4 regions of the Janthinobacterium sp. SUN211 genome follow, and region 3 is predicted to be linked to each of the others. Evidence: predicted binding sites of a transcription regulator. Region 3 holds the regulator's gene; each other region holds the start of a gene.

Region 1 (4,189 bases), on a different contig from region 3:
GGCGGCGGAAACACGGGCGCGACGACCGTTATTTGTAGCTGCGCAGCAGCAGCCATGCCAGGCCGCAACCCGCCACGGCGCCCGCCAGGGCCAGCGCCACGAGGTTTTTGCTGGTGATCACAGGGCGCCGGCCCAGGTAAATTTTGTTATGCAAGGAATTGCCCACGATGGTCTCCTGTACAAGAATTTTTATGATGTCTCATTATAAGAACAGAATCGTGACGGCCGCATGACACTCGACAGTTAGAGCTTGATTTGTATCCACTCGGCAACATTTATTGGCGTTTTTGTTGTTTAAATGGCGTGGCGCTGGCGGCCACCGCGCAGTCCATTTCCGATCGGAAATAAACGCGGCGCGCATCTCCCCGTCACCGCCATGCCGGCGGTGCACCGCGCCCCGTCACTGCATTTTCACGGGCGGCGGCGGCGGCGTCGGCTCCTCGACGGGCACGGGCTCGATGTGGGGCGGCGTTTCCGGCGGCGGCGTGACGGGATCGCCTTCCGGCGGTGGCGGCATATCGGGTTCGGGCGTGCTGTGCGCACGCAACAGGGCAGGACGGAATTGGGTTTGCATGTGACCTCCTTTGCCCCACTCTAGCCGATGCGGCCAAATCCTGGCGCCCGCCAGTGGCAAGCCGCTGCGGGAACTAAACGGCGCGGCGCCACTCCAACCTAACAGGTCTCTCACCTGCGAATGCAAGCAATCCCCATGGCGCGCAAGAAAATCCTCTTTATGGCCGAGGCAGTGACCCTGGCCCACGTCGGCCGCCCCCTGAGCCTGGCCCAGGGACTCGACGAGGACAAATATGAGGTGCATTTTGCCTGCGCCGATGGCTATGACTTTTGCTTCAAGCAGGCGCCCTTTCGCCGCTGGCGCATCGACAGTATTTCATCGCTGCAATTCCTACAGGCCTTGGCGCACGGCAAGCCCGTCTACACGGAAAGCACCCTGCACGCATATGTGGAAGACGACTTGCGCCTGCTCAATACCGTCCAGCCCGATCTCGTGATCGGCGACTTCCGCCTGTCGCTGTCCGTCAGCGCGCGCCTGCAGCGCATTCCCTACCTCACCGTCAGCAATGCCTACTGGAGTCCGTACGTGCGCCAGCACTACACGGTGCCCAGCCTGCCCCTGACCCGCCTGCTGCCCATCTGGCTGGCAGCCCCCCTGTTCCGCCTGATCCGGCCGCTGGCCTTCGCCTCGCATGCCGTGCCGCTGAACCGCGTGCGCCGCCGCCATGGCCTGCCGTCGCTGGGCAGCGACCTGCGGCGCATCTATACGGATGCGGACCGCACCGTGTATGCGGATATTCCGCAACTGTTCCCGCCGCACGCCATGCCGTCCACGCACGACTACCTGGGCCCCATCATCTGGGCGCCGCCGCTCGACTTGCCGGACTGGTGGCAGCGCCCGGAACTGAGCAGTGGACGACCCATCATCTACGTCACCCTGGGCAGTTCCGGCCAGGGGCAATTGCTGCCGCGCGTGCTGCACGCGCTGGCGCCCCTGCCCGTCACCGTATTGGCGGCCACGGCCGGCACCGGCCGCGTCGATGCCGTGCCGCCGAATGCCCACGTCGCGCCCTTCTTGCCGGGCGACGCGGCGGCCCGGCGCGCCAGCCTGGTGATCTGCAACGGCGGCAGCCCCACCAGCCAGCAGGCGCTGACGGCAGGCGTGCCCGTCATCGGCATCGCCAGCAACCTCGACCAATTCCTCAACATGCACGGCATCGCGGGGACCGGCGCCGGCCTGCTGCTGCGCGCCGACCGCTTCCATGAAACCGCCCTGCGCCATGCCGCCACGCGCATGCTCGACGATGGCCGGGCCAGGCTGGCGGCGCGCCAGCTGGCCACGGCCATGCGCGACTATGTGCCAGGGCAACGCTTGCTGCCCCATCTGCACGCCCTGCTGGGGTCTTCGCCGCAAGGCGGCCAGCCTTGACGGGCGGCGTCGGCTTTTCTTACAGAGAGTCCGGCAACACCTGCAGCACGTCAACAAAAGCACGCCAAGTCCTTGATTTCAAAAGAACCTCATGCGTTGGCATGGAAGTCGCTTAAGTCTGGCCATGAGCACCTGCAGACAGGACTCAGGCAACACTTCCAGACTCACTCAACCACGAGGTGAATACAATGAAACTCTCGAAACTGAAACTGCTTCCGGCCGCAGCCGCACTGACCATGTTGTGCGCCGCCGGTAGCGCACAGGCGGGCGCCTACGGCTACGCCTACAACAACATCTTCGGCTTGCAGATCGTCGCCGCCACGGGCTCGATCACCGCCCTGAACAGCACCACGATCTCGCGCGCCACGGCCACCCTGAATGGCGTCAGCGTCATCAATGGCGGCCCCGGCCTGCTCGACTCGCCCCGCGCCGCCATCGGCGCCGTGACCAAAGGGGAAAACAATTTCACGCAACAAGGCGCCTCGGGCAACTACTCGCGCGGCGATGCGCAGATCGTCAGCACGCAGTTTCCCTCGTTCCCGCCCGGCTCCACCTCCACGCAGGCGGTGAACGTGGCCGAGGCCCATCTGGCCGGCCCAGCCGGCACGGCCGACGCGTCCGGCCGCAACGGCTCGACCACGGGCTTCTCCGTCAACTTCGTCGTCGGTTCGCCCACGGCAACGCTGAGCTTTGACTTCTTCTCCTCGCCATTCATGCAAGTCTTCCTGCAAAGCACAGTGGGACAACTGTCCACCGCGACGGCCAACCTGGTGATGACCATTACCATCACCAACTCGACCGGTGCGACCGTCTTCAACTGGACGCCCGATGGCGTCGTCGGCTCCGGCATCTTCGGTGGCACGGAAAACGCCGATGCGGCCAACCTGAACACCGGCCTGGCGACCAACTTCCTGACGCGCGGCAACCTGTTTACGTATAACCCCACCGGTTGCGGCACGCCTGGCGGCACCGGCGTGGGCACGACTTGCGGCGGCAACTTCAACGCCGTCAGCAATGCCCTCGCGGCCGGCAACTACACCTTGACCTTGAATGCGGTGGAGAGCGTGGACCTGGTCAAGCAGGCACCGGAACCGGGCACCCTGGCGCTGCTGGGCCTGGGCCTGGCCGGCCTGGGCTATGCCAGCCGCCGCAAGGTCAGCGCCTGAACCAGGCAACAGGGGGATGCACAGGCGAGGGAGTTTCCTCGCCTTTTTCATGTGGCAAGCCTGTCGGTTTTCCTTACAACCCGGCCGACCAGGAGATGAGGATTTTCATGACTACATTTTCTTGTACCCGATTGCCCATGCTCCTGCTGAGCTTGCTATTGCTGGCCAGCAGCGGCACTGCCGGCGCCGCCGCCTACGGCTATTCGTACACCAGCGTCTTTGGCCTGGTCATCAGCAATCCCTCCGGCTCCGTCACCCTGCTCAGCAACATCGACCTGTCACGCACGACCGCCACGCTCAATGGCAGCAGCGTCATCAATGGCGGCAGCAACGAGATCGACGCGCCGCAGGCGAAACGCGGCGCCGTCAGCAAGGGAGAGAACGACTTTACCCCGCAAGGCATGGGCAATGCTTCGTATGCGCGCGGCGAAGCGCAAATCGTCGCCTCGCAAATCCCCCCCTTCCCACCGGGCTCGACCAGCACGCATACCGTGAACGCGGCAGAAACCTTCCTGGCGGGCGGCGGCAGCGCGGACGCCTCGGGGCGCAACGGTTCCAGCACCGCGATGACCGTCAATTTCGTCGTCGGCCAACCGGGCGCGACCCTGGCCTTCGACTTCCAGGCCCTGCCCTTCATGCAGCTGTACCTGGACGCGCTGGCCGGCACGGGCTCGGCGGCCACGACGAATATGGCGATGACGTTCAGCATCATCGATGAACATGGCCAGATCGTCTTCAGCTGGGCACCCGACGGCAAGCTCGGCTCCGGCATCCTGGGCGGCACCGAACTGGCCGATGCGGCCAGCCTCAACACGGGCTACGCGCAAACGCCGCTCACCAGCGGCAGCGTGTTCACCTACGATCCCAGCGGCTGCGGCGCCCCCACGGGCACGGGCGTCGGCACGGCGTGCGGCGGGCAGTACGGCGCCGTCACGGACAGGCTGGCGGCCGGCAGCTACACGCTGGTGTTGAATATGCTGAACAGTTCCGAACTGGCCTATGTGCCAGGCGTCACGCCAATGGCGCTGCCGGGCACCTTGCCGTTGCTGGCGGCCGGCTTGCTGGCGCTGGCCGTCCTGGC
Region 2 (4,189 bases), on a different contig from region 3:
CGCACCATGAAATCGAGCACGTCGCGCGTGTGGAAGCGGCCATATTTGTGGTCGTACGCGCTTTGCAGCTCGGAAATGCCCAAGGTGGCGCGCCAGCCTTGTTCCGCGTCCTGCTCGGACTGGGGCAGCATGGACGTTTGCATGTTGACGTCCAGCATGCGCGCCGTGTTTTCCGCCCGCTCCGTGTAGCGGGCCATCCAGAACAAATGATCGGCAGTGCGGCTCAGCATGTTTTCTCTCCTGCAAAAGCGGATGTGGCTTCCAGTACCCAGGTATCCTTGGTGCCGCCCCCTTGCGAGGAATTGACCACCAGCGAGCCTTCACCGAGGGCCACGCGGGTCAGGCCGCCCGGCACCATGGAAATTGTCTTGCCGGACAGCACGAACGGGCGCAAATCGATGTGGCGCGGCGCAATGCCGGCCTCGACATACGTGGGGCAGGCGGACAGGGCAAGTGTCGGCTGGGCGATGTAGCCGCCCGGATTGGCCAGCAGGCGTTGGCGGAAATCCTCGATCTGCGCGAGGCTGGACGCCGGCCCCACCAGCATGCCGTAGCCGCCCGCGCCATGCACTTCCTTGACCACCAGTGTCGGCAAATTCGCCAGCACGTAGGACAAATCGGCCGGTTTGCGGCACTGGTACGTCGGTACGTTGTTGAGGATCGGTTCCTGCGACAAGTAAAACTTGATCATGTCGGGCACAAAAGGATAGATCGACTTGTCGTCGGCCACGCCCGTGCCGATGGCGTTCGCCAGGGTTACGCGTCCCGCGCGGTAGACGGACAGCAGGCCCGGCACGCCCAGCGAGGAATCGGAACGGAAGGCCAGCGGGTCGAGGAAATCGTCGTCCACCCGGCGGTAGATGACGTCGACCCTCTTCGGCCCGCGCGTCGTGCGCATGTACACGGAATTGTCGTTGACAAACAAATCCTTGCCTTCCACCAGTTCCACGCCCATTTGCTGGGCCAGGAACGCGTGCTCGAAGTAGGCGGAGTTGTACATGCCGGGCGTCATGACGACGACCGTCGGGTCGTCCACGCCCATGGGCGCGACGGAACGCAGGTTGTCGAGCAGCATGTCCGGGTAATGGTCGACGGGGGCGATGCGGTTGCGCGCGAACAGTTCCGGGAACAGCCGCATCATCATCTTGCGGTCTTCCAGCATGTAGGACACGCCGGAGGGCACGCGCAAATTGTCTTCCAGTACATAGAATTCGCCCTGGCCGGCGCGCACGATGTCGACGCCCGCGATGTGGGCGTAGATGTCGGAAGCGACGGAAATACCCTGCATTTCCGGTCGGTACTGGGCATTCTTGTAGATTTGCTCGGCGGGAATGATGCCCGCCTTGATGATGTTTTGCTCATGATAAATATCATGGATGAACATGTTCAAGGCTTGCACGCGCTGCACCAGGCCCGTCTGCATCTGCGCCCATTCGGCGGCGGGGATGATGCGGGGGATGGTGTCGAACGGAATCAGGCGTTCCGTGCCGGCATCGTCGCCGTAGACGGCGAACGTGATGCCGACCCGGCGGAACGTGAGGTCGGCTTCGGCCCGCTTGCGGGCGATGGTCTCGGGCGATTGCTGTTCCAGCCAATTGCTGAATTCACGATAGTGTTCACGTACCTTGCTGTCCGTACCCACTTCATTTGCAGTCATTTCATTGAAAAAATTTGCCATGTTGTGATTTCCCTTGAGCCGTGTCTGGGTATAGCTCAGCAGGAAGCGTGCCAACAGGGCGGACGTGAATAGGTGTAAATATGACCACTTTTGTGGCGTCGCGCCATTCCTTGCACCAATTTGGTGCGCTAGGCGCCACTCTTGGGGACGTCGGCGGACGGGACGAAGGGGCGGCAATCGACGGGCACGTCGAAGATGAAGCTGGTGCCCGTTTCGGACGCGCTGTCGACGGCGATGCTGCCGCCGTGGCTTTCCGCCACACTTTGCACGAAGGGCAGGCCGATGCCCCAGCCTGGCGCGGGGTTGTCGTTTTCGCGGCGCAAGTAGTCGAAGATGCGGGCGGCCTGCTCCGGCGCGATGGCCTGGCCGCCATTGTGGACGGTGACGATCAGGCGTTCGTGGACCGCTTCCACGTGCACGCTGATGGGCGTGTCGTCGCCATACTTGAGGGCATTGCCGAGCAGGTTTTCCAGCGCGCGCCGCAGCGAGTTCTCGCACCACCAGCCGGTGACGGCTTGCCCGCTGACCCGGCATTTGTCCGGCCGCTGCAAGTTGACCTGGCCGGCCACGGCGTGTACCAGCGGCAGCACGTCGAATTGGCTCAGCACCAGCGGCAGCTGCTGGCCCTGGTGGTAGCTGAGGCCATCGAGCAATTCCTCGATCATGCTGTCGAGCCGCTTGCTGTGCTCGACAATCTTGTGCGCCAGCAATACTACCCGTTCCGGGTCGGCTGGCCTGAACAGCAGCTGGGCGCTGGTGCTGATGACGGCCAGGGGATTGCGCATGTCGTGCGACAGGCCGGCCGCGACGCGGCGCCGGAAGCTTTCGTGCATGCTGGTAAATTCGCGTATCGACTCGCGGATGCCCACGTCGATCGACTTGTTGATCACTTGCCAATCCTTGCTGCGCAGGGTGATGCCGGACTCATGCGCAGTGGCGGCGAAGCAGTCGCGGAAGATCTGGTATTCCTGGATCACCTGTTCCGGGCCGTAATTGGTCATGCGCGCCCGTTCGTTGCCATGCACGGCGGGCACGTTGCTGTTGCTGGCGGCGTTGTCGCGCGGGTGGCCGGGGGTGAGGGCTTCGGCCAGATTGTCGAAAAAGGCCGGCAAGGTATTGATGAGTATGGGCGTGAGCAACTGGTCCGCGCCGCGCACGCTGGCGCGCACGCGCTGTTCCCAGGCATCGAGGACGGCGTCGCGCATGGCAAAGATGCGCTGCGCGCGCTGCAATGGCTGGTGCGCGCCGGCCTGGCGACCCGCGTGATGATCCGTGCTGATGCTCACCTGGCCTCCCTCACCGCAGTGACTATGCTTGCAATAGTATGCGCCTAATCAGCCGGCGGGGAAACGCTTTATTGTCCAGTCTCGGCCTGGCGCAAGGCCGCATACAGGCGGGAAAGCGAGGCTGACCACTCGGTCAGCGAAAAGTTCTGTGGGTCATCATGACCATTCGCAAACCCTGTATCGAGCACGGCGTGGAAGGCGGGAATCAGCCACGTTCCCTTGCGCACGCTGGCGGCGATATACAGCAGGGCCAGGCGGTCGTATTGGGCGGGCGTAAAGCCGGGATCGGGCGCCAGGCCATCGTTGCCCTTGCTGCCGCCGGGCACGGAGTTGCGCGGTTGCACCAGTTCCACGTGCAGGAACAGGCCCGTCAGCGAAGGCTTGTCCTTTTCCAGCTTGCTGGCATAGCTGGCCGTGCCGAAATCGCGCACCTGCAGCGAGCCGCCCAGGCGGTTCACGTAGACATGGCCCTTCGGACCGCCGCCCAGCGCCGGATTGCGCAGGCTGAAGTCGTTGAAATCCCAGCTGGCGTCGTTGATGTGGTCGGGAATGGTTTCTAACAAGAAATTCGGGTAGCTGGTGTCGTGGATGACGAAATAGCGCGCCATCGGCGCGGCCAGCCGGCCCACGGCGCGCGACAGGGGCGCGTCGACGGCGCCGCCCACGTCCGCCTCGGCGATGCCCTGTTCCGCCAGCCAGGCGCGCAGGCGGGCCGGCGCGATGCCCGCGCGCTGGCCGATGCGGGCGGCCAGGAAGTCCGGCAGCGGCGCGCTGTCGCCCAGGCGCGCATACAGCTTGACGGGACGCAGCAGGCACGTGGCTTGCGCCAGCGCATCGCCCTTGAAGCCGCTTTTCCAGGCGGCGTACGGGCAGGCGGCTTGTTTTTGGGCAGCGGCCGGCAGGGACAGGCAAAGCAACAGCAGCAGGGCAGGGAGTCGTTTCATGTCGGCATTGTCGCCGAAGCGCGCCTTGCGGCACAGGCGCGCACACGAAAAAAAAGCTGCCCGAAGGCAGCTTTTCATCGTGCGACAGGCGCGCGGTCTTTAAAACGCCACGCTGGCCGACACCACGACGGTGCGCGGCGCGGCCAGCACCAGCGAGCCGATATTGAAGGACGACACGGCCGACGACCAGTAATTGCGGTCCGTCGCGTTATCCACGCGGGCGCGCAAGGTCACGTCACGGCCCGCCACTTGCGTCAGGTAGCGCGCGCCGATGTCGAGGC
Region 3 (4,189 bases):
ATCATCAAGGGCGAACGCAGGCGCATGGCCGCCAGCGCCTTGGCGGCGAACGCGCTGTCGTCCTGCGCCAGCGAGGCCATGATGGCCGCCGCCGAACCCGCACTGAAATGGCGGTCCAGCGCTGCGCGCGCCGTGGCCAGGGGAGAAACGCCTGCCTCGGCCTGGAATGGTGCCGCCAGCGCCTTGATGGCCACAGGCAAAGCCTCGCCCGGCGTCGATTCAAACAGGTCCAGCAGCGCCCCCATCTGCGCTTCGGGCAGGTAGACATCGGCCAGGCCCGTATACAGGGCGTCGGCCGCGTTGATCGTCAAGCCCGTCAAACCCAGGTACAGGCCCAGCTGGCCGGCCAGGCGGGACAGGAAATAGCTGCCGCCCACGTCCGGGAACAGGCCGATATTGACTTCCGGCATGGCCATGCGCGTGCGGCCCGTCACGATGCGCAAGCGGTTGCCTGGCCCGGCTTGCGCCACACCCATGCCGCCGCCCATCACCACGCCATCCATCACGGCGATATACGGTTTCGGGTAGAAATGAATTAAATGATTTAAAGCATATTCTTCCGTAAAGAAATCTTCCAGCAGGGCGCTGCCGCCTTGCGGCGTGGCCAGACCCGCATCGTAAAAGAAACGGATGTCGCCACCGGCGCACAGGGCTTTGTCGCTGCTGGAGCGGATCACGACGGCGTCCACCTGCGGATCGTCGCGCCAGGCCAGCAGGGCCGCGCTCAGGGCGCGCACCATCTCCAGCGACAGGGAATTCAAGGCTTTCGGACGGTCGAGCACGATGTGCCCGGTGCGGTTGCGGATGGAAGTCTGGACGAAGTCGCTCATGGCAGGCAGGAAAGAAGTGGAAGTGCGAATATTCTAATGCCTGCGCGGGGAACATTGCGTTCCGCTGGGCGCAAAAAAGGGCGCAATGTGCGCCCTTAGTTGATCACAACTGCTGGAAGCGGGTGGCCTTAGACGGCGACGACGGCTTCTTCCTCGGAGTTGTCTGGCAGATGCTTGATCGCCTCTTTACCGTGCCCTTGCACTTTGGTTTTGTATTTCATCACTTGCCTATCGAGCTTGTCGATCAGGGTATCGATCGCGGCGTACAGGTCGTGCGCCAAGCTTTCCACATAGACAGTCTTGCCGCTCAAACGCAGGTTGACTTCAGCCTTTTGACGTTTTTCTTTCTCTTTGAGGTTATCCACGGTCAGAATCACGGCGATATCGATGACTTGATCGAAATGACGTTTCACGCGCTCCAGCTTCGTTTGTACGTATTCACGGATGGCTGGTGTCACTTCGAGATGATGTCCGCTGATGGTGAGATTCATACACACTCCTAAAGATGATCGGGTTCGTGCGGTCCATCCTATCCGGCCCGCAGAGGAACCGAAAAAAACTTACAAACACTTACGCAGGCTCACTGGCGGAATTTTTAATGCTTCCCGGTATTTGGCAACAGTACGTCGCGCAATCACCATGCCTTGTTCCCCCAGCATGTCCGCAATCTTACTGTCGGATAAAGGATTTTTAGGGTCTTCTGCTCCTGTCAGTTGCACGATCAATGCCCGTATCGCCGTCGATGACGCTTCGCCCCCCGCTTCGGTGGCGACGTGGCTACCAAAGAAATATTTCAACTCGAACATGCCGTGCGGGGTCAGCATGTACTTTTGAGTTGTTACCCGCGAGATAGTACTCTCGTGTAAACCCAGTGTATCAGCTATTTCACGGAGCACAAGGGGGCGCATGGCAACGGCCCCATGCGAGAAAAAGTTCTTTTGTCTTTCTACTATCGCCTGCGCCACACGCAGGATCGTGTCGAAGCGCTGGCGCATATTCTTGATCAGCCACTTGGCTTCCTGCAACTGTGCGCCCATGGCGCCCTCCCCCTTGCCTTGCTTGAGCAAGTTGGCGTACATGGCGTTGACGCGCAGGCGCGGCATGACGTCGTTGTTCAGGGTGACTTGCCAGCCATTGCGCGCGCGCTTGACGACGACGTCGGGCACCACGTAATCGGAGACGTCCGAGGCGAACACGGCGCCCGGATGCGGATTGCACTGGCGAATCACCGTCTGCGCTTCGCGCAAGTCTTCATCGTCGCAATCGAGGGCTTTTTTCAGCTTGTTGAAATCGCGCTGGGCAAACCAGGCCAGGTGCTTTTCCACGATCACGAGGGCCATACGCCGCGTCACCATGGCGATGTGCGGCAAGCGCTTGATTTGCAGGGCCAGGCATTCGGACGCATTGCGCGCGCCCACGCCCGGCGGATCGAAACTTTGCAGCAGCGACAAGGCCGTGCGCATCTCGTCGGCGTCGATTTCCAGCTCTTCCGGCAGGCGCGCCAGGATGTCGTCGAGCGACTCTTCCAGGTAGCCATTGTCGTCCAGCGCGTCGATGATCAGTTCGACCAGTGCGCGGTCGCGCAATTCGAGCACCGTCACGCGCATCTGCTCCATCAAGTGTTCGCGCAGGGTGCAGTGATGGGCCTCCAATTGCGGACGCGAATCTTCGTCGTCGGGCGCCTTGCCCCGGCTCGCCTCGCTCCAGTCGCTGTCGCCGCCATCCGCGGCGACCGGGCTGTCGCCCCCCTCGCCGTCAAACGCTTCCGCTTCGGCCGGCGCTGCGGGCGCCTCCTGGCCTGGCGGCTGGGGCGGCGCTTCGGCCGGCGCGGCCGTGGAACTCAAGGCCCCGTCGGACAGCAGGCGCAGCGAGCGGTCGAGCGGATCATCGAGGCGTTCGAGCAAAGGATTGTCCGTCAGCAATTGCTCTAATTCCTGGTGCAATTCCAGGGTAGACAATTGCAACAGGCGTATCGATTGCTGCAACTGCGGCGTCAGTGCCAGGTGCTGCGAAGTGCGCAGCTGCAATGATTGTTTCATTGGCTTACATGCGGAAGTGTTCGCCCAGATAGACCCGGCGTACCGACTCGTTCGCGATGATGTCGTCGGGGCGTCCCGACGCCAGCACCGAGCCCTGGTTGATGATGTAGGCACGGTCGCAAATACCCAGCGTCTCGCGCACATTATGATCGGTAATCAGCACGCCGATATTGCGCTCCTTCAAGAAACGCACGATGCGCTGGATCTCGATCACGGCGATCGGATCGACGCCGGCGAACGGCTCGTCGAGCAGCACGAAACGGGGATCGGTGGCCAGCGCGCGGGCGATTTCCACGCGGCGGCGTTCGCCACCGGACAGGGACAGCGCCTGGTTCTCGCGCAGCTTTTCAATCTGCAGGTCGGCCAGCAATTTATCCAGCCGTTCCTCGATCTCGGCCTTCGTCAGCGGACGGCCTTCGACGGTCTGGATTTCCAGCACGGCGCGGATATTGTCTTCCACCGTCAGCTTGCGGAAGACGGACGCTTCCTGCGGCAGGTAGGACAGGCCCATCTGTGCGCGGCGGTGGATCGGCAGGCTGGAGATATCCACGCCGCTGATATCGATGCTGCCGCCATCGGACGGCACCAGGCCGACGATCATGTAGAACGAGGTGGTCTTGCCGGCGCCGTTCGGGCCCAGCAAGCCCACCACTTCGCCGCATTCGACTTGCAGCGAGACATCATGCACGACTTGCCGCTTGCCATAGGTTTTTTGCAGCCCGCGAACGATCAGGGTGCTGCCGCAACGTGTATTTTCCATTATTTCTTTCCTGGCGCGGGCGTGGCCGGCGCTTTCTCCGCTGCCGGCGCCTTGGTCTTCGGCTGGATCACCATGCGCACGCTGCCGCCATCGGCGGTGCTGGTGCCGCTGTTGGAATTTTCCATCGCAAATTCTTCCTTGCGGCTGTCATACGAGATGAAGGCGCCGTTGGCCACATCGGTGACTTTCGCCCCTTCCAGGCGCGTCAGCTTGGCTCTGGAAAACAGTTTCACCACTTCCGTCTTGTTGTCGTATTCCACGCGCTCCGCTTCGCCTTCGACCCACAGGTCGCCCGCGCCATCGCGCTTCTGGCGGAAGGTCGCGAGCTTGCCGGGATCGGCCCAGAAGGTGATGAACTGGTAGCCTTGCGGGTCTTCCGTGATCAGGGCCCGGCCCGCCTTCATGGTCAGGGTACCCTTGACCAGCACGACGTCACCCGTCAGGGTGCGCACCTGCTTGATGTCATCGACGTGGCCGCTGCGTGCCGTGATGACGGCTTCCTTCTCGGAATCGGCCTTCTCGGCATGCGCCACGCCCATGATGGCCAGCGAAAATACGGT
Region 4 (4,189 bases), on a different contig from region 3:
GCAATGCCGAGAGTTTCCATAGCTGCAGCCACGGCGCGGGACGCACGATGAGCCGCACGGAAGCGAAGCGGCGTTTCAACCTGGATGACCAGATCCGCGCCACGCAAGGCGTGGAATGCCGCAAGGATGAAAACGTGATCGATGAAATCCCGATGGCTTACAAGGATATCGATGCGGTGATGCTGGCGCAGCGCGAGCTGGTCGATGTCGTGCATATCTTGAAGCAGGTCGTCTGCGTCAAAGGATAAGAGAGAGAAAATAGAGATGATAGAAATAGATGGAGCGCAAGGCGAAGGCGGCGGACAGATTTTACGTTCGGCGCTGAGCCTGTCGATGATCACGGGGCAACCGTTTCGGCTGAGTAACATTCGCGCGGGACGGGAAAAGCCCGGCTTGCTGCGCCAGCATCTGCTGGCCGTGCAGGCGGCAACCGCCATTTGCGGGGCGCGCACGACGCCGGTGGCGCTGCGCGCGTCGAGCCTGGAATTCGTTCCCGGCCCCCTGCGCGGCGGCGATTACCGCTTTGCCATCGGCAGCGCCGGCAGCTGCACCCTGGTGCTGCAAACCTTGCTGCCGGCCCTGCTGCATGCGGATGGGCCATCCACCGTGCGCATCACTGGCGGCACGCACAATGCCATGGCGCCGCCCGTGCATTTTTTGCAGCGCGCGTATGGCCGCATCCTGCAGCAGATGGGCGCCGAGGTGGAGATCGCGCTGCAACGCTACGGCTTTCATCCTGCGGGCGGCGGCGAGGTGACGGCCACCGTGCAACCGTGCCGGCGCTTGCAGCCGATTCAACTGCTGCAGCGCGGTGAACGGAAGGCGGGGTATGCGGAAAGCGTGGTGGCGGGCGTGCATGTGCAGGTGGCGCAGCGCGAGCTCGAGCGTGTCGCCAGCGGTATGGGCTGGAGCGGCAAGCAGCTGCGCCTCGTCGGCTTGCCGGCGGAGCAGGGGCCGGGCAACGTCCTGCTGCTGACCCTGGAGCATGAGCATGTCACGGAAGTATTTACTTCGTTCGGCGAAAAGTCCTTGCTGGCCGAGTCCGTGGCCAAGCGCCTGTTGAACGAGGTGCGCGCCTATCTCAAGACGGACGCGGCCGTCGGCGAGCATCTGGCCGACCAGCTCTTGCTGCCTATGGCGCTGGCGGGCGGCGGTACCTTCAGCTGCAACAAGGTATCGCAGCATGCGCTGACGAATGCGGAGGTGATTGCCCGATTTTTGCCCGTGCGTATCACTTTCGAGCAGCAGGCGCGCGGCAGCATCTGCACGGTGGCCGCCGCCTGAGGCGCGCGCTGACACAACTACGTGTTGCAGCTGTTCCAAATTGATACATGGCCGGCCGGATGTGGGGCATATGTGCATGGCATGGCATTTGCTCTTCTTTGGTATTGACTAAAAAACCAAGGAGACCAGCATGACCTATTCCATTCGTACCCTGCTCGGCGTGGCCGCCGCCGGCGCCGTTGCCCTCACTTCCCTGCTGACCTTGCCGCATGCCTATGCGCACGGCAATGTCACGCCGCAAGGTGTCGATACCACGGGCTTGCCCAAGGTGGGCGACAAGTGGCTCGAGCAAAACCCGTATCGGGGCAACAAACTGGCCTTGACGGTAGGCACATCGGCCTACAACCAGAATTGCGCCCGTTGCCACGGCATCGAAGCCATCTCCGGCGGCATCGCGCCCGACTTGCGCCAGCTGGACCGTGATTGCTTCGGTATCAAGAATGAGACAAAGAAACAGGCGTGCTACAAGGAAACGGACAATTACTACCTGACCACCATCCGCCACGGTAAAGTGCGCAATGGCGCCGTGTACATGCCGCCGTTCGAAGGCGTGTTCAACCAGGAAGCCATGTGGGCCATCAAGACCTATCTGGAAACGCGCCGCGAGTCGAATTAAGTCGAACTGATCACGAAGGAGTCCCATGCGTTCAATTCAATTCCGGGGCGCGCGCGCGATGATCTCGCTCGCTTGCCTGGCGCTATGCGCCGCCGCGCCGGCGCGCGCCGACTGGCAAAAGGTGCAGCAGTCGGGCAGCCTGAAAGTGGCTGTGTACAACGAATTCGCGCCGTTTTCTGACAAGGGTACGGGCATCGATATCGATATTGCCGAAGCGCTGGCGAAAAAGCTGGGGCTGAAACTGAGCTTGCTGCCATTTCCCGCCGGCGAAAACCTCAACGACGATTTGCGCAATATGGTGTGGAAGGGGCATTACCTCGGTTATGGCCCCGCCGATGTGATGTTGCATGTGCCGGTCGACAAGAAGTTGATGGCGGACAACGACAAGGTCGAGATCTTCGCGCCATACTACGTGGAAACCGTGCGCCTGGCGCGCAGTGCGCAAGCCGTGCCGCAATTCGATGGCGTCGCCTCGCTGGCCGGCAAGCGCATCGGCGTGGAAAAGGTGTCGATCGCGGCCATGCTGATGCTGGGCGAAGACAATGGCAAGTACCGCGACGACGTGCGCATCTTCGATACGGCAGCCGAAGCCTTGCAGCAATTGCAGGCGGGCAAGCTCGACGCCGTGCTGGCCAACCGTTCGGAAATCGAATCGGTACTGAAAAGCGATCCCGCTTTCCCCATGAGCGAAGTGGCGTTCGCCCGCCTGCCGCGTGCGGGCTGGGCGGTGGGCCTGGCCGTCAGCCGCCAGCAGCTCGACGTGGGCAAGTTGCTGCAGGCAGCCATGAACGAAATGGCGGCCAGCGGCGAATTGAAAGCCATCTTCGAGAAATATGGGGTGAAGGAAGCACGGCCATAGCAGGCCATGTTGAATGACAAAAAAGCCCGCGCATCGGAAGAGGCGCGGGCTTTTTAGTTTTAGAAACTATATTGGGCGCTAACGCCCAGCAACCAATTACGTCCCGGCGCCGCTTCATAGTAGCGCTTGTTGCTGTCGCCGACGATGACGGAACCCACGTAGGTCTTGTCGAACAGGTTGTTCAGGCGGGCAAACTCCTTGAAGCGCCAATTGCCCACGTTTTGCCTGGCGTTGACGCGCGCATTGAATACCGTGTAGCCGGGCGCCGGTTTTTCGATGTTGCTGTCTTCCGCGTAGACCTGGCTGCTGGCCACGCTTTCCAGCGCTGCGCCAAAACGGTCGAGCGTGTCTTTCCAGGCCAGTTCAGCGAATAGGTTAGCGCTGGGTACGCCCGGCAAGCGGCTGCCTTCGCGCACGCCGCCAAATGCCTGGTCATACACGGCATGCAGGCTGGTGAGCGCCACTTTGGTCGTGAAGCCATATGGCAGGTTCGAATCCAGCGACACTTCCATGCCCTGGCGCAAGGTTTTACCCCCATTGCGATAGCTGGTGCGCCCGCCGCTGGACTTGTCGACCACCAGTTCGTCGTTGGTCTTGATCTGGAACAAGGCCGCATTCACGTGCGTGTTGTTGGCGATCCTGGCCTTGACACCCGCTTCCAGGTTGGTGCTGGTGGCTGGCTTCAAGTTGAAATTGAAGCCGCCGCCCGTGCCCGAGTAAAACAGTTCGTTCAAGGTTGGGGCCTCGAAACCGCGCGCGGCGCTGGCGTAGACGTTGACGTTCGGCGTCAGTTTATACAGCAGGCCCAGCACGGGCGTCGTGTGGCTGAACTCCAGGCTGCCGCTATCGTTGCCGTTGCTGAGGAAATGGTCGTCGACAGCCACTTTCATCTTGCTGTAGCGCACACCTGCGCTGAGTAGCCACGGGCCGCCTTGCCATTCCGCCTGGATATACGGATCGAGGCTGGAGACGACATTCTGCTCGTCGCGGCGCAGCTTGCCTTTTACGCCAAAGCTATTGCCAATGAAATTTTCATAGCCGGTGCGGTCGTCGCTGGAGCGGCCATAGTCGATGCCGATAGTCGTGCTCAGCTTGCCTCCGGCCAGCTGGTTCACGTGCAGCCAGTTGGTGTCGATGCCATAGAATTGGCGCTGGAAATCGACCACGCCGCCCGAATGGCTAGGCGGCGCCTGGAATCCCTTGGTAAACGCCTGGTACTGGATCACGTCGCGGTTGCCGCCATACACCATCACGTGCAGACGGTCATCGCCGAACGACTGTTCATAAGTGGCGCCGATCTGCTGGTGGTCGATGCTCTTGCGCGTGTTGTAGCGCTCGGCCAGGGTGCGTTTCGGGTTCTGCGTGTCCGTCGTGTCGATTTCGCCGGCGCGCGGGTTGGCGGCAAACGTGGGCCAGGTGACGCCCAGGGG

Evidence for each region. Region 3 encodes sigma-54, which starts transcription at its own class of promoters, with help from an activator protein. Its sites were predicted from a motif close to TGGCANGNAANCTGCTTT; they were not measured.
Region 1: a site for sigma-54 is predicted at 2,040-2,057, ahead of O3301_RS10630 (EDSAP-1 family PEP-CTERM protein). Genes of this name have one in related genera too.
Region 2: a site for sigma-54 is predicted at 1,714-1,731, ahead of O3301_RS02600 (circularly permuted type 2 ATP-grasp protein). Genes of this name have one in related genera too.
Region 4: a site for sigma-54 is predicted at 1,362-1,379, ahead of pedF (cytochrome c-550 PedF). Genes of this name have one in related genera too.

What each region holds. Positions count from the first base shown of each region.
Region 1 covers NZ_JAPWIC010000002.1:1,076,276-1,080,464, reverse strand. Annotated here, with positions in the region: gene O3301_RS10645 (hypothetical protein) at 29-166, opposite strand; gene O3301_RS10640 (hypothetical protein) at 401-574, opposite strand; gene O3301_RS10635 (glycosyltransferase) at 710-1,942, shown strand; gene O3301_RS10630 (EDSAP-1 family PEP-CTERM protein) at 2,131-3,108, shown strand; gene O3301_RS10625 (EDSAP-1 family PEP-CTERM protein) at 3,216-4,189, shown strand, end outside.
Region 2 covers NZ_JAPWIC010000001.1:623,804-627,992, forward strand. Annotated here, with positions in the region: gene O3301_RS02595 (alpha-E domain-containing protein) at 1-230, opposite strand, end outside; gene O3301_RS02600 (circularly permuted type 2 ATP-grasp protein) at 224-1,678, opposite strand; gene O3301_RS02605 (sensor histidine kinase KdpD) at 1,807-2,964, opposite strand; gene O3301_RS02610 (hypothetical protein) at 3,033-3,908, opposite strand; gene O3301_RS02615 (TonB-dependent siderophore receptor) at 4,008-4,189, opposite strand, start outside.
Region 3 covers NZ_JAPWIC010000003.1:588,767-592,955, reverse strand. Annotated here, with positions in the region: gene O3301_RS13930 (enoyl-CoA hydratase/isomerase family protein) at 1-830, opposite strand, end outside; gene hpf (ribosome hibernation-promoting factor, HPF/YfiA family) at 959-1,321, opposite strand; gene O3301_RS13920 (RNA polymerase factor sigma-54) at 1,391-2,869, opposite strand; gene lptB (LPS export ABC transporter ATP-binding protein) at 2,874-3,629, opposite strand; gene lptA (lipopolysaccharide transport periplasmic protein LptA) at 3,629-4,189, opposite strand, start outside.
Region 4 covers NZ_JAPWIC010000013.1:4,885-9,073, forward strand. Annotated here, with positions in the region: gene O3301_RS28340 (RtcB family protein) at 1-248, shown strand, start outside; gene rtcA (RNA 3'-terminal phosphate cyclase) at 265-1,284, shown strand; gene pedF (cytochrome c-550 PedF) at 1,415-1,900, shown strand; gene O3301_RS28355 (ABC transporter substrate-binding protein) at 1,926-2,759, shown strand; gene O3301_RS28360 (TonB-dependent receptor) at 2,819-4,189, opposite strand, start outside.